Regions from separate parts of the Pseudomonas sp. ADAK7 genome, predicted to be linked through region 2. Evidence: predicted binding sites of a transcription regulator. Region 2 holds the regulator's gene; each other region holds the start of a gene.
What was found. Region 2 encodes FliA, which starts transcription of late flagellar genes. Its sites were predicted from a motif close to CTAAAGTTTNNNNNNNNNNNGCCGNTAA; they were not measured.
Positions count from the first base shown of each region.

Region 1: the regulator FliA is predicted to act here: its motif matches at 1,640-1,667, upstream of HKK53_RS07890 (methyl-accepting chemotaxis protein).
Region 3: the regulator FliA is predicted to act here: its motif matches at 1,409-1,436, upstream of motA (flagellar motor stator protein MotA).

Region 1 covers NZ_CP052861.1:1,713,554-1,716,828, reverse strand. The annotation lists gene HKK53_RS07905 (hypothetical protein) at 1-647, shown strand, start outside; gene HKK53_RS07900 (hypothetical protein) at 660-1,061, opposite strand; gene HKK53_RS07895 (DUF2388 domain-containing protein) at 1,174-1,488, opposite strand; gene HKK53_RS07890 (methyl-accepting chemotaxis protein) at 1,714-3,275, shown strand, end outside.
Region 2 covers NZ_CP052861.1:2,592,570-2,595,844, reverse strand. The annotation lists gene flhF (flagellar biosynthesis protein FlhF) at 1-554, shown strand, start outside; gene fleN (flagellar synthesis regulator FleN) at 671-1,501, shown strand; gene fliA (RNA polymerase sigma factor FliA) at 1,498-2,238, shown strand; gene HKK53_RS12135 (chemotaxis response regulator CheY) at 2,407-2,778, shown strand; gene HKK53_RS12130 (protein phosphatase CheZ) at 2,801-3,275, shown strand, end outside.
Region 3 covers NZ_CP052861.1:3,837,010-3,840,284, forward strand. The annotation lists gene motB (flagellar motor protein MotB) at 1-485, opposite strand, end outside; gene motA (flagellar motor stator protein MotA) at 489-1,340, opposite strand; gene HKK53_RS17730 (HDOD domain-containing protein) at 1,507-3,045, shown strand; gene HKK53_RS17735 (rhodanese-like domain-containing protein) at 3,084-3,275, shown strand, end outside.

The DNA.
Region 1 (3,275 bases), 880 kb from region 2:
GCAACGGCCAGTGCACCACGTTGCTGCAGCGGGTGGCGCGGGTCGATGGCAAAGATGTCCGCACGCCTTTGGTCATCGAGCACAAGGGGCTGCCGGCCTGTGACGGGCGCAACCCGTTGTTCGTGAAACTGCCGGACCCGCTGCCGGACACGCCGCAACGCGTGACCTGGATCAACCAGATCATCGACAGTTCGGTCATTCCGGTGATGAAGCCTGACCCGATCAAGGATGCTGACAATCGCTCGTCCCCGGAAAAACTCGACAAACTGATTGCCGAACGCCAGGGCAAACTGGGCTTTACCCTGCCGGACGACTATTGGACGCTGTATCGCCAGAACCTGATCGCCTTCGACAACGAAGCCGTGCAAAACAAAACCGAGACGCTCAAGCGCTACACCGCTGAATACCGCCTGCGTCTGCAACGACTCGACGATAAACAACTGGAAGACTGGGCAAAGCCCGAAGACAAATCGGCCAAGCCTGCCAACAAGGCCGCGTTCGAAGAGTACAAATCGATGGCGATGTTTTACTTCCAGGCGCAGAAAAGTGTTCTGGTCGACACCATCAACCATCACCTCGACCGGATGGCGCAGATGGACCGCGAGTATCAGGTATGTGAGCGGTATTCTGGGTGTTGGAAGCGTTGAGGCACTGAACACTCAAGCGTCGCGCAACAGGTCGTTGGCGTTGAGCAGCTCGTAGGCAATCTCCGGGCGCTTTTCCAGACTGCGGCGAATGGCTGCGGGGATGGCGGCGCGGGTCTTGCGGCACAGGCCCGGCAGATCCTCGATCTGAATGCCGATCCCGCGCATGGTCCGCACTTCGTTGAAGCTGGGGGTCAATGCCACGCGAATCCCCAAGCGCTCGTGCATCAGCGCTTGCAGGTGCGCCAGGTCGGCGAGGTCCTTGAGGTTTTCCAGACGTTCGAGCAGGCGCTTTTCTTCCTGGCGGGTCAGGAACAGGATGCGCACATCCGCGCCGGGTGTTTCCAGCAACGGGTCACGCCCGCAAATGCAGGCGCCGGGTGGGCAGGGGGAGCGGATCGGGGCCGGGGTCGTCATGGCCTCAATCATAGAGGCCGGCGAGCGGTTTTGCCCAGCGTGTTCCAGTGCGGTCCAAGGGCAGGCGTCCAAGCGAGCCTGCCCCTGTTACTCACGCGGGTAAACGTTGGTATCAGTGAGCGGCTGGCCCCTCGTACTGCACGAGGATCGCGTTGGCCAGGTCTTCGTCGGTGGCATTGAGGCCTGGGTTGTCCTGGCGGATCTGCTGCAACACCGCCTCCATGTAGACCCCGCGGATCGCGCCGTTACTGGCGACAAACGCAGAGACGTCATCCCGGGCAGGAATCACCATCTTGTGGTCTTTGAAGGTCGAATACAGGGACGCGGAAACCCCTGCCGAGGTCGCGACGTCCTTGCCGCTGACGGCCAGGGCAGACCCGATGGGCAGGCATAACATCAATGAAGTAATGAGTAACATGCGGCGCATGGCGTCGTCCTCCAACAGCGTAAAGCGAAAAGGAAGTAACACATTACTTAGGAGGTGCGGCGAGGCTCAGGAGTTCCGTGGCCCCCGGCAAATGGCCACGTACCCCAGGCTCTACCGCCGGTCTTAAACCGACGGGCTCACGGAAATAGGCTTAAATAACCACAGGATGGGGTCGATAACCTCTTCAGAGTCGTCTTTCGCAGCGTCCAACAGGGGAACAACAAAGTGTCCATAAAACTACGGTTACTTCTGTTGATGGGGACGGGCCTGCTCACGGCGTTGGTCATGAGCCTGGTCAGTTACCTGGGGCACACCCAGATGGCCCAGGCCGTGAACGACAGCGAAGTCAGCATGGCGGCGCTGCGCAATCACCTCGAAGCCGACATGATGCACGATGCGCTACGCGCCGACGTGCTGTCGGCGATGTTGGTGGGACTGGGCAAAAGCACCAGCAGCAAGGACGAGGTGCGCAGTTCCATCGAGGAGCATGCGACGCGTTTTCGTGAGGTGCTGGGTGAAAACCTCAAGCTGCCGGTCAACGCGACCATCATGGCCGGCCTGAACAAGATCAAGCCGAGCCTCGACACCTACATCAGTGCCGCCGAGCGAATTGTCGCGGTTGCACTGGAAAATCCGGAGGCCGCGCAGCAGCAGATCGGTACGTTCAACGGCGTGTTCACGCAACTCGAAGGCGAGATGTCGGCGCTGAGCGAGTTGATCGAGACCAACACTCAACAAGCCAGCCAAGGTACGCAGCAGGCCATCAGCCACGCCAACATCGCCCTCGGCAGCGTCCTCGTCGCCAGCTTGTTGTTGCTGTTGGCCCAGGGTCGCTGGGTGATTCTGAGCATCATGGCGCCGTTGCGCTCGGCCATTCGCATCGCCGACAGCATCGCCCATGGCAACCTCAGCGAACCGATCATCGAGCCCACCGGCAACGACGAAGCCAGCCGCCTGATCCGCACCCTGGCGACCATGCAACGCGACCTGCGCGGCATGATCGAAGTGGTGCGCAGCAACGCCCACGGCGTCAGCGGCATGAGCCAGCAATTGAGCAACGGCTGCCACGAAGTCGCCGGCAGCAGCCAGCAGCAAAGCGTCGCCGCCAGCACCATGGCCGCCGCCGCCAGCGAAATGACCGCCAGCATCGAAGAAATCACCCGCCACGCTAACCGCGCACTGGACATGGCCAACCAGGCCGAAGAACTGGCCAAGGACGGCGGCAAGGTGATTCATCAGGTGGTCAGCGACATGGACGGCATTGCGCGCTCGGCGCAGCAGTCGGCCCAGGTGATCCGCACGCTGGACAAGGAGTCCGAGGGGATTTTCAGCATCATCCAGGTGATCAAGGGCATCGCCGACCAGACCAACCTGCTGGCGCTGAATGCCGCGATCGAGGCGGCGCGCGCCGGTGAACAGGGCCGAGGTTTTGCCGTGGTCGCCGACGAAGTCCGCAGCCTGGCGGGCCGCACCAGCGCGTCCACCCAGGAAATCGCCGCGATGGTCGCACGCATCCAGCAAAGCACCCGCGAAGCCGTCACCAGCATGGAGGCCGGCGTGGCCCAGGTCGACAAAGGCATGGCCGTGACCGCCGACGTCGAACGCGCCATCCGCGAAATCCTCGAAGCCACGCTGAACACCACGCAACTGGTCAACGACATCAGCCGCACCATTGGCGAACAAAGCCTGGCCAGCAACGAAATCGCCCATCAGGTGGAAATGATTGCCGGCATGTCCGAAGACAACAGCAAGGTCATCGGACGCACGGCGTCGACCACGGATGAGTT
Region 2 (3,275 bases):
GCATGGACAGCTACCGCATCGGCGCCCAGGAACAACTCAAGACGCTGGGCCGCATTCTCAATGTGTCGGTGACCCACGTCGATCCGGGCCAGTCCCTGGTGCAAGCGCTGGATCCGTTGCTGCGCAAGCGTGTGATCCTGATCGATACCGCAGGCCTGCAAGCCAGCGACCCGGCACTGCGCATGCAGCTCGAAAGCCTGGCCGGTCGCGGGATCAAATCGAAAAATTATCTGGTCCTGGCAACCACCAGCCAGAAACAGGTTCTAACCGCTGCTTATCACAGTTACAAGCGGTGTGGGCTGGCCGGCTGCATCCTGACTAAACTGGATGAAACGGCGAGTCTGGGCGAGGTGTTGAGCCTGGCCATCAGTCATGAATTGCCGGTGGCTTACCTCACCGATGGCCCGCGCATTCCAGATGATCTGCATCTGCCGCGGCGTCACCAGTTGGTCAGTCGCGCGGTGAGCGTGCAAATGCAGGAAGAACCCAGCGAGGAAGCCATGGCTGACATGTTCGCTGATATTTACCACAGCCCGACCAAGCAGGTTGGCTGAGGTACTAATGAACAGTTTTTGTACCTACATCGATGGTCTGCCATGCATTGTTCAGTTGATGAACGCGCAGCCAGTAATGTGGCCTCCGTCTATGCAAGACAAGGTAAAGAAATAACATGGGCAGCATGCATCCCGTACAGGTGATCGCGGTGACCGGCGGCAAAGGTGGCGTCGGGAAGACTAACGTGTCAGTGAACTTGTCCCTGGCTCTAGCAGAGCTTGGCCGACGCGTCATGCTGCTGGACGCCGATCTGGGTCTGGCGAACGTCGACGTTCTGCTGGGACTGACGCCCAAACGTACCCTGGCCGATGTGATCGAAGGCCGCTGCGAGCTGCGCGACGTTCTGTTGCAAGGCCCGGGCGGCATTCGCATCGTCCCGGCCGCGTCCGGCACCCAGAGCATGGTTCATCTGAGCCCGGCCCAGCATGCCGGCCTGATCCAGGCCTTCAGCGATATCGGCGACAACCTCGACGTATTGGTGATCGACACGGCTGCGGGTATTGGTGACTCCGTAGTCAGTTTTGTCCGCGCCGCGCAAGAAGTGTTGCTGGTGGTCTGCGACGAGCCGACCTCCATCACCGACGCCTACGCTCTGATCAAATTGCTCAACCGCGACTACGGCATGAACCGCTTCCGCGTCCTGGCCAACATGGCCCAGAGCCCGCAAGAAGGTCGCAACCTGTTCGCCAAGTTGACCAAGGTCACGGACCGCTTCCTTGACGTCGCCTTACAATACGTCGGCGCGGTGCCTTACGACGAAAGCGTGCGCAAGGCCGTGCAGAAGCAGCGTGCCGTCTACGAAGCCTTCCCGCGCTCCAAGTGCGCCCTGGCGTTCAAGGCGATTGCACAGAAAGTCGACACCTGGCCGCTGCCGGCCAACCCGCGCGGGCACCTGGAATTTTTCGTCGAGCGTCTCGTGCAACAGACCGCAGGACCCGTCCTATGACAGCCAGTGGCTACAACCTCTACAAGAAGTCGGCACGTGATGCGCAATACGAGCTGATCGAGCGTTACGCGCCACTGGTCAAACGCATTGCTTACCACTTGCTGGCGCGTCTGCCGGCCAGTGTCCAGGTGGAAGACCTGATCCAGGCCGGGATGATTGGCCTGCTTGAAGTGTCGACCAAATACGACGCCAGCAAAGGCGCGAGTTTCGAAACGTACGCGGGCATTCGAATCCGTGGCGCGATGCTCGATGAAGTACGCAAGGGGGACTGGGCACCACGTTCGGTCCACCGCAATACCCGCATGGTCAGCGACGCAATTCGCTCGATTGAAGCTAAAACCGGCCGTGATGCTAAAGATCACGAAGTTGCGGCCGAACTCCAATTGAGTCTCGACGATTATTACGGGATTTTGAACGATACCTTGGGCAGCCGCCTGTTCAGTTTCGACGACCTGTTGCAGGACGGCGAACACGAAGGGCTGCACGAGGATGGCGCCAGTGCTCATCTGGAGCCGTCGCGCGATCTGGAAGACGAACGTTTCCAGGCCGCCTTGGCGGACGCGATTGCCAATTTGCCGGAGCGTGAGCGACTGGTGTTGGCGCTGTACTACGACGAAGAGCTGAACCTCAAGGAAATCGGTGAGGTCCTGGGTGTCAGCGAATCCCGTGTCAGCCAGTTACACAGCCAGTGCGCGGCCCGTTTGCGGGGGCGTTTGGGGGAGTGGCGAGCGCGCTGAAGGCAGTGTGGGGACACTGCGAACGAGGCTGGTGTGGTGTTGAACTGCAGCGGTCTCGATCTGTTGTGCTCCAGACAGTCATTTGAGTGCTTTGCCGGATTGATTGAAATGGCGCGTCCAGGTGCTGGGCGCGTTTAAGACTGCTTGGAGGTCGAATTGGACAAGAACATGAAAATCCTCATCGTTGATGACTTCTCAACGATGCGGCGGATCATTAAAAACCTGTTGCGTGACCTTGGGTTCACCAACACGGTCGAGGCTGACGATGGCACCACTGCCATTCCGGTGCTCAACAGCGGCAGCATCGACTTTCTGGTAACAGACTGGAACATGCCAGGCATGACCGGCATCGACCTGCTGCGCCACGTGCGCGCCGATGAAAAACTCAAGCACTTGCCAGTGCTGATGGTGACCGCTGAAGCCAAGCGCGAACAGATCATCGAAGCGGCCCAGGCCGGTGTTAACGGCTATGTGGTCAAACCCTTCACGGCCCAGGCGTTGAAAGAAAAAATCGAGAAGATTTTCGAACGCATCGGTTGAGCAACTGCGCCACGGGGGAGCTATGGAGCATAACGAATCTTCACAGGGCGATTTTGAGTCGACCCTGAAAAAACACGCGGTCGAACTGGTCGAAAGCCTTGAAAAAGGCAGGTTCGGCGACGCTGTGCAACTGATCCATGAGCTCAATCAGACCCGTGACCGCGGCCTGTATCAGGAAGTGGGCAAGCTCACTCGCGAGCTGCATAGCGCGATCGTCAATTTCCAGATTGACCCGAACATGCCGCAAGCCGAGGAAGTTTCGCAGATCACGGATGCGACCGAGCGTCTGGGGTATGTGGTCAAGCTGACCGAGGCCGCCGCCAACCGCACCATGGACCTGGTGGAAAACGCCACGCCGCTGGTCAATGGCCTGAGCCAGGAAGCCCAGGCCTTGAGCACCGACTGGGGACGGTTCATGCGTCGCGAAGTCGGGGCTGAAGAGTTTCGCGAGCTGGCGCGGCGGGTCGACGGTTTTCTGACACGCAGCAGCGAAGACA
Region 3 (3,275 bases), 1.2 Mb from region 2:
TCCGCGTCCATGATCTGGATGCGCAAGCCGTTCGGCGTGATCTCGAACAGGATCTGGTCCTTGAACTTCTGCAACTGCGGGTTCTCTTCGACCTTGTTCTGCAGTTCTTGCAGCAGCAGTTCCAGGCGTTCTTTCTCGACCTGTTCGGCCATGCCTTCGACCTGATCGGTATCGACCGTGACCTTGTCTGGCTGCGGCTGGGACTTCACCTCGGGGTTGAGGGTGTTCTCCGGCGCCAGGGTCGGCGTGCCGCCCAAGTCGATGATGTAGGGCGTGCCGCTTTCGGAGAAGCCGACCGGGTCCTTGAAGTAACCGGCGATGGCGATCTTCTGTTCCGGTGTGGCGGTGGACAGCAGCCACAACACCAGGAAGAACGCCATCATCGCCGTGGCGAAGTCAGCGAAGGCGATTTTCCAGGCGCCCCCGTGATGCCCGCCGGCGATGCGCTTGACGCGCTTGATGATTATCGGCTGATTATTTTCCATGGCTTAACGACCGCGAACGGCTTGTTCCAGCTCGGCAAAGCTTGGACGGTGCGCCGGGTACAGAACCTTGCGCCCGAACTCCACCGCCAACGAAGGCGGCATGCCGGAAGCCGAAGCCACCAGCGAAGCCTTGATGGCTTCGTATACATTCAGTTCTTCCTTGGCATCGTGGGCCAGGGAATGGGCCAACGGACCAAAGAAACCGTACGCCGCGAGAATACCGAAGAAGGTACCGACCAGGGCCGCACCGACGTGCAGGCCGATGGATTTCTGGTCGCCTTCACCCAAGGAAGCCATGGTCACCACAATACCGAGTACCGCCGCCACGATACCGAAACCCGGCATGGCGTCGGCGATGCCGTTCACCGCGTGGGAAGGGTGTTCCAGGTCTTCCTTGAGGCTGTAGAGTTCCATGTCGAACAGGCCTTCGAGTTCATGGGGCGCCATGTTGCCGGAGGACATGATACGCAGGTAATCGCAGATGAACGCGGTCATGCGTTCGTCTTTCAAGACTGTCGGGTACTTGGCGAAGATCGGGCTCGCAGCGGCATCTTCGATGTCGCCTTCGATGGCCATCATGCCTTCGCGGCGGCTCTTGTTGAGGATCTCGTAGATCAGGCCCAGCACTTCAAGATAGAAGGTGTGGTTGAAGCGCGAACTGAACATGCTCAAGGATTTCTTGAGCACGTGCATGGTCATGTAACCGGGGTTGGCCTGCAGGAATGCACCCAGGGCCGCACCCCCGATGATCATCACCTCGAAAGGCTGAATCAGGGCGGCAATTTTGCCATGGGAAAGCACGTATCCGCCGAGCACGCTCGCGAATACGACGATGATGCCGATTAATTTAGCCATAGGTAGGAGAGCACTTACTGAGTCGGGTTCAAGGTCATATTCGGAAGTTAAAAAATCTCTTCTTCTACTTATCGGCAAAACTGCGCCAGACTATAGCCAGTTCAGGCGAAAAGCCAATTTAGCCCGCGCCGGGCGTGTTTACAGCCAATGATGATCCCGTCCAGCCATGGCTAACGAAACGAACGTTCCAACTCCAAAACCGATCAATCTCGAAGGCTGGGTCAAGCTGCTCGATGGCGTGCGCCTGCCGGTTCCGCAAGAGAGTCACGACCGGGTCTGCAAAGCCATTCGCAATAACCGCAGCTCGCTGCGCGACATTGCCGAATTAATGCAGGAAAGTCCGGCCCTGGCCTTGAGCGTCATTCGCGAAGCCAACCGCCACACCCACGGCAGCATGACGGAGCCGGCAGAAAACCTCGATGTGGCGCTCAATCGTCTCGGCTTGAAACGCACCGAAGAACTGCTCGATCGCCTGCCGGCCGAGCCGCAGTCCGGGATTCCGAAAGCCCTGCGCCAGCTGCAACTGATCAGCCAGCACGCGACGCAACAGGCCAACGGTTTTTTCGCCAATCGCCTCGCGCGCCTGTGGCAGGACATCCATTGGGGCAGCCTGCTGTTTCTCTCGCCGCTGTGGCCGATGGCGCTGACGCATCCGCACTTGCTCGAAGAGTGGGAGCTGCGGGTCATCCATAAAGGCGAGTCGGCGCGCAAAGTCGAAAAGCAGTTGTTCGGCGTGCGCCTGCTGGAAATCTGCCTGGCGTTGGTGGACATCTGGCGGTTGCCGATCTGGGTGCAACAGGGCTATCGCCTGCTGCTCAACGAACAACGGGAACTGGTGAAAGTGCTGCGCATTGCCCGGGACAGCGAGCATCCGCTGCGCCAGCAAAATCGTCTCGACGACGATCCGACCCTGCGTCGCTGGCTCAATCAGCCAGCCAACACCGTGCTGCTGGCCAACGGCCTGGCGCTGTCGGCACAACAGGCCTGGGACTGCCCGCACAGTCAACGCTGGCAGTACCTGACCAGCCTTTACCTGCAAATATCGATGGATGAAGTGCAACAACAGTTGCACCAACAGGCCGCCAACAGCGCCCGCCAGCATGCGATGCCCGACCTCTGGCACCCAGCGGTGTCACTGCTGTGGCCGTGGGGCATGAACCGTGTGCACGCCGGTTTGCTGCCGGCCCCGGCGCCGACCACCGAAGACCTGACAAACTGGCGCAAACAATGCGCCGAGCTGCTGGTGGAGCCGAGCCGCTTTACCAACGCGATGCACCTGACCACCTCGGCCCGGGATGCGCTGGTCGCCTGCGGCATGCGTCGGGTGATGATCCTGATGGCCGACCGCACCCACGCCAATCTGCGGGTGCACCAGACCGCAGGGCTGGCGAAAGAAGCCGCCGACCTGAATTTCCTGGTCAGCCAGAGCAGCGTGTTGCAACGCCTGCTCTCGCAACAGGCCCAGGTGCGCCTGACGCCAGCCAACAACGCCCAGTTCTCGGCCCTGCTGCCCGCCAGCCTGCGTTCGCAGTTCAGCGGCGAACACTTGCTGCTGCGCTCACTGGTCAATAATGGCCGGGTGATCATGATTGTGGTGGCGGACCAGGGCGGCGGGCCGTTCTCGGAAATCACCGTGCAAGCCTTCGGCAAAACCGCGCAGTGCATCGAAAAGGCCCTGCATAGCTTTAGCACCCGTGGCCAATAGGCTCTACAATCCCTCCCTTTGTGCTCTGGAGACCTCACATGTCTGACTTCTCTGGCTTGCCGCTGGTGATCGAGCCGAGCGACTTGCTCCCGCGTCTCGACGCCCGCGATCTGATTCTGGTCGACCTGACCAGCAGCGCCCGCTACACCGAAGGGCATCTGCCCGGCGCGCGTTTTGTCGACCCGAAACGTACGCAACTCGGCCAGGCGCCGGCGCCAGGCTTGCTGCCG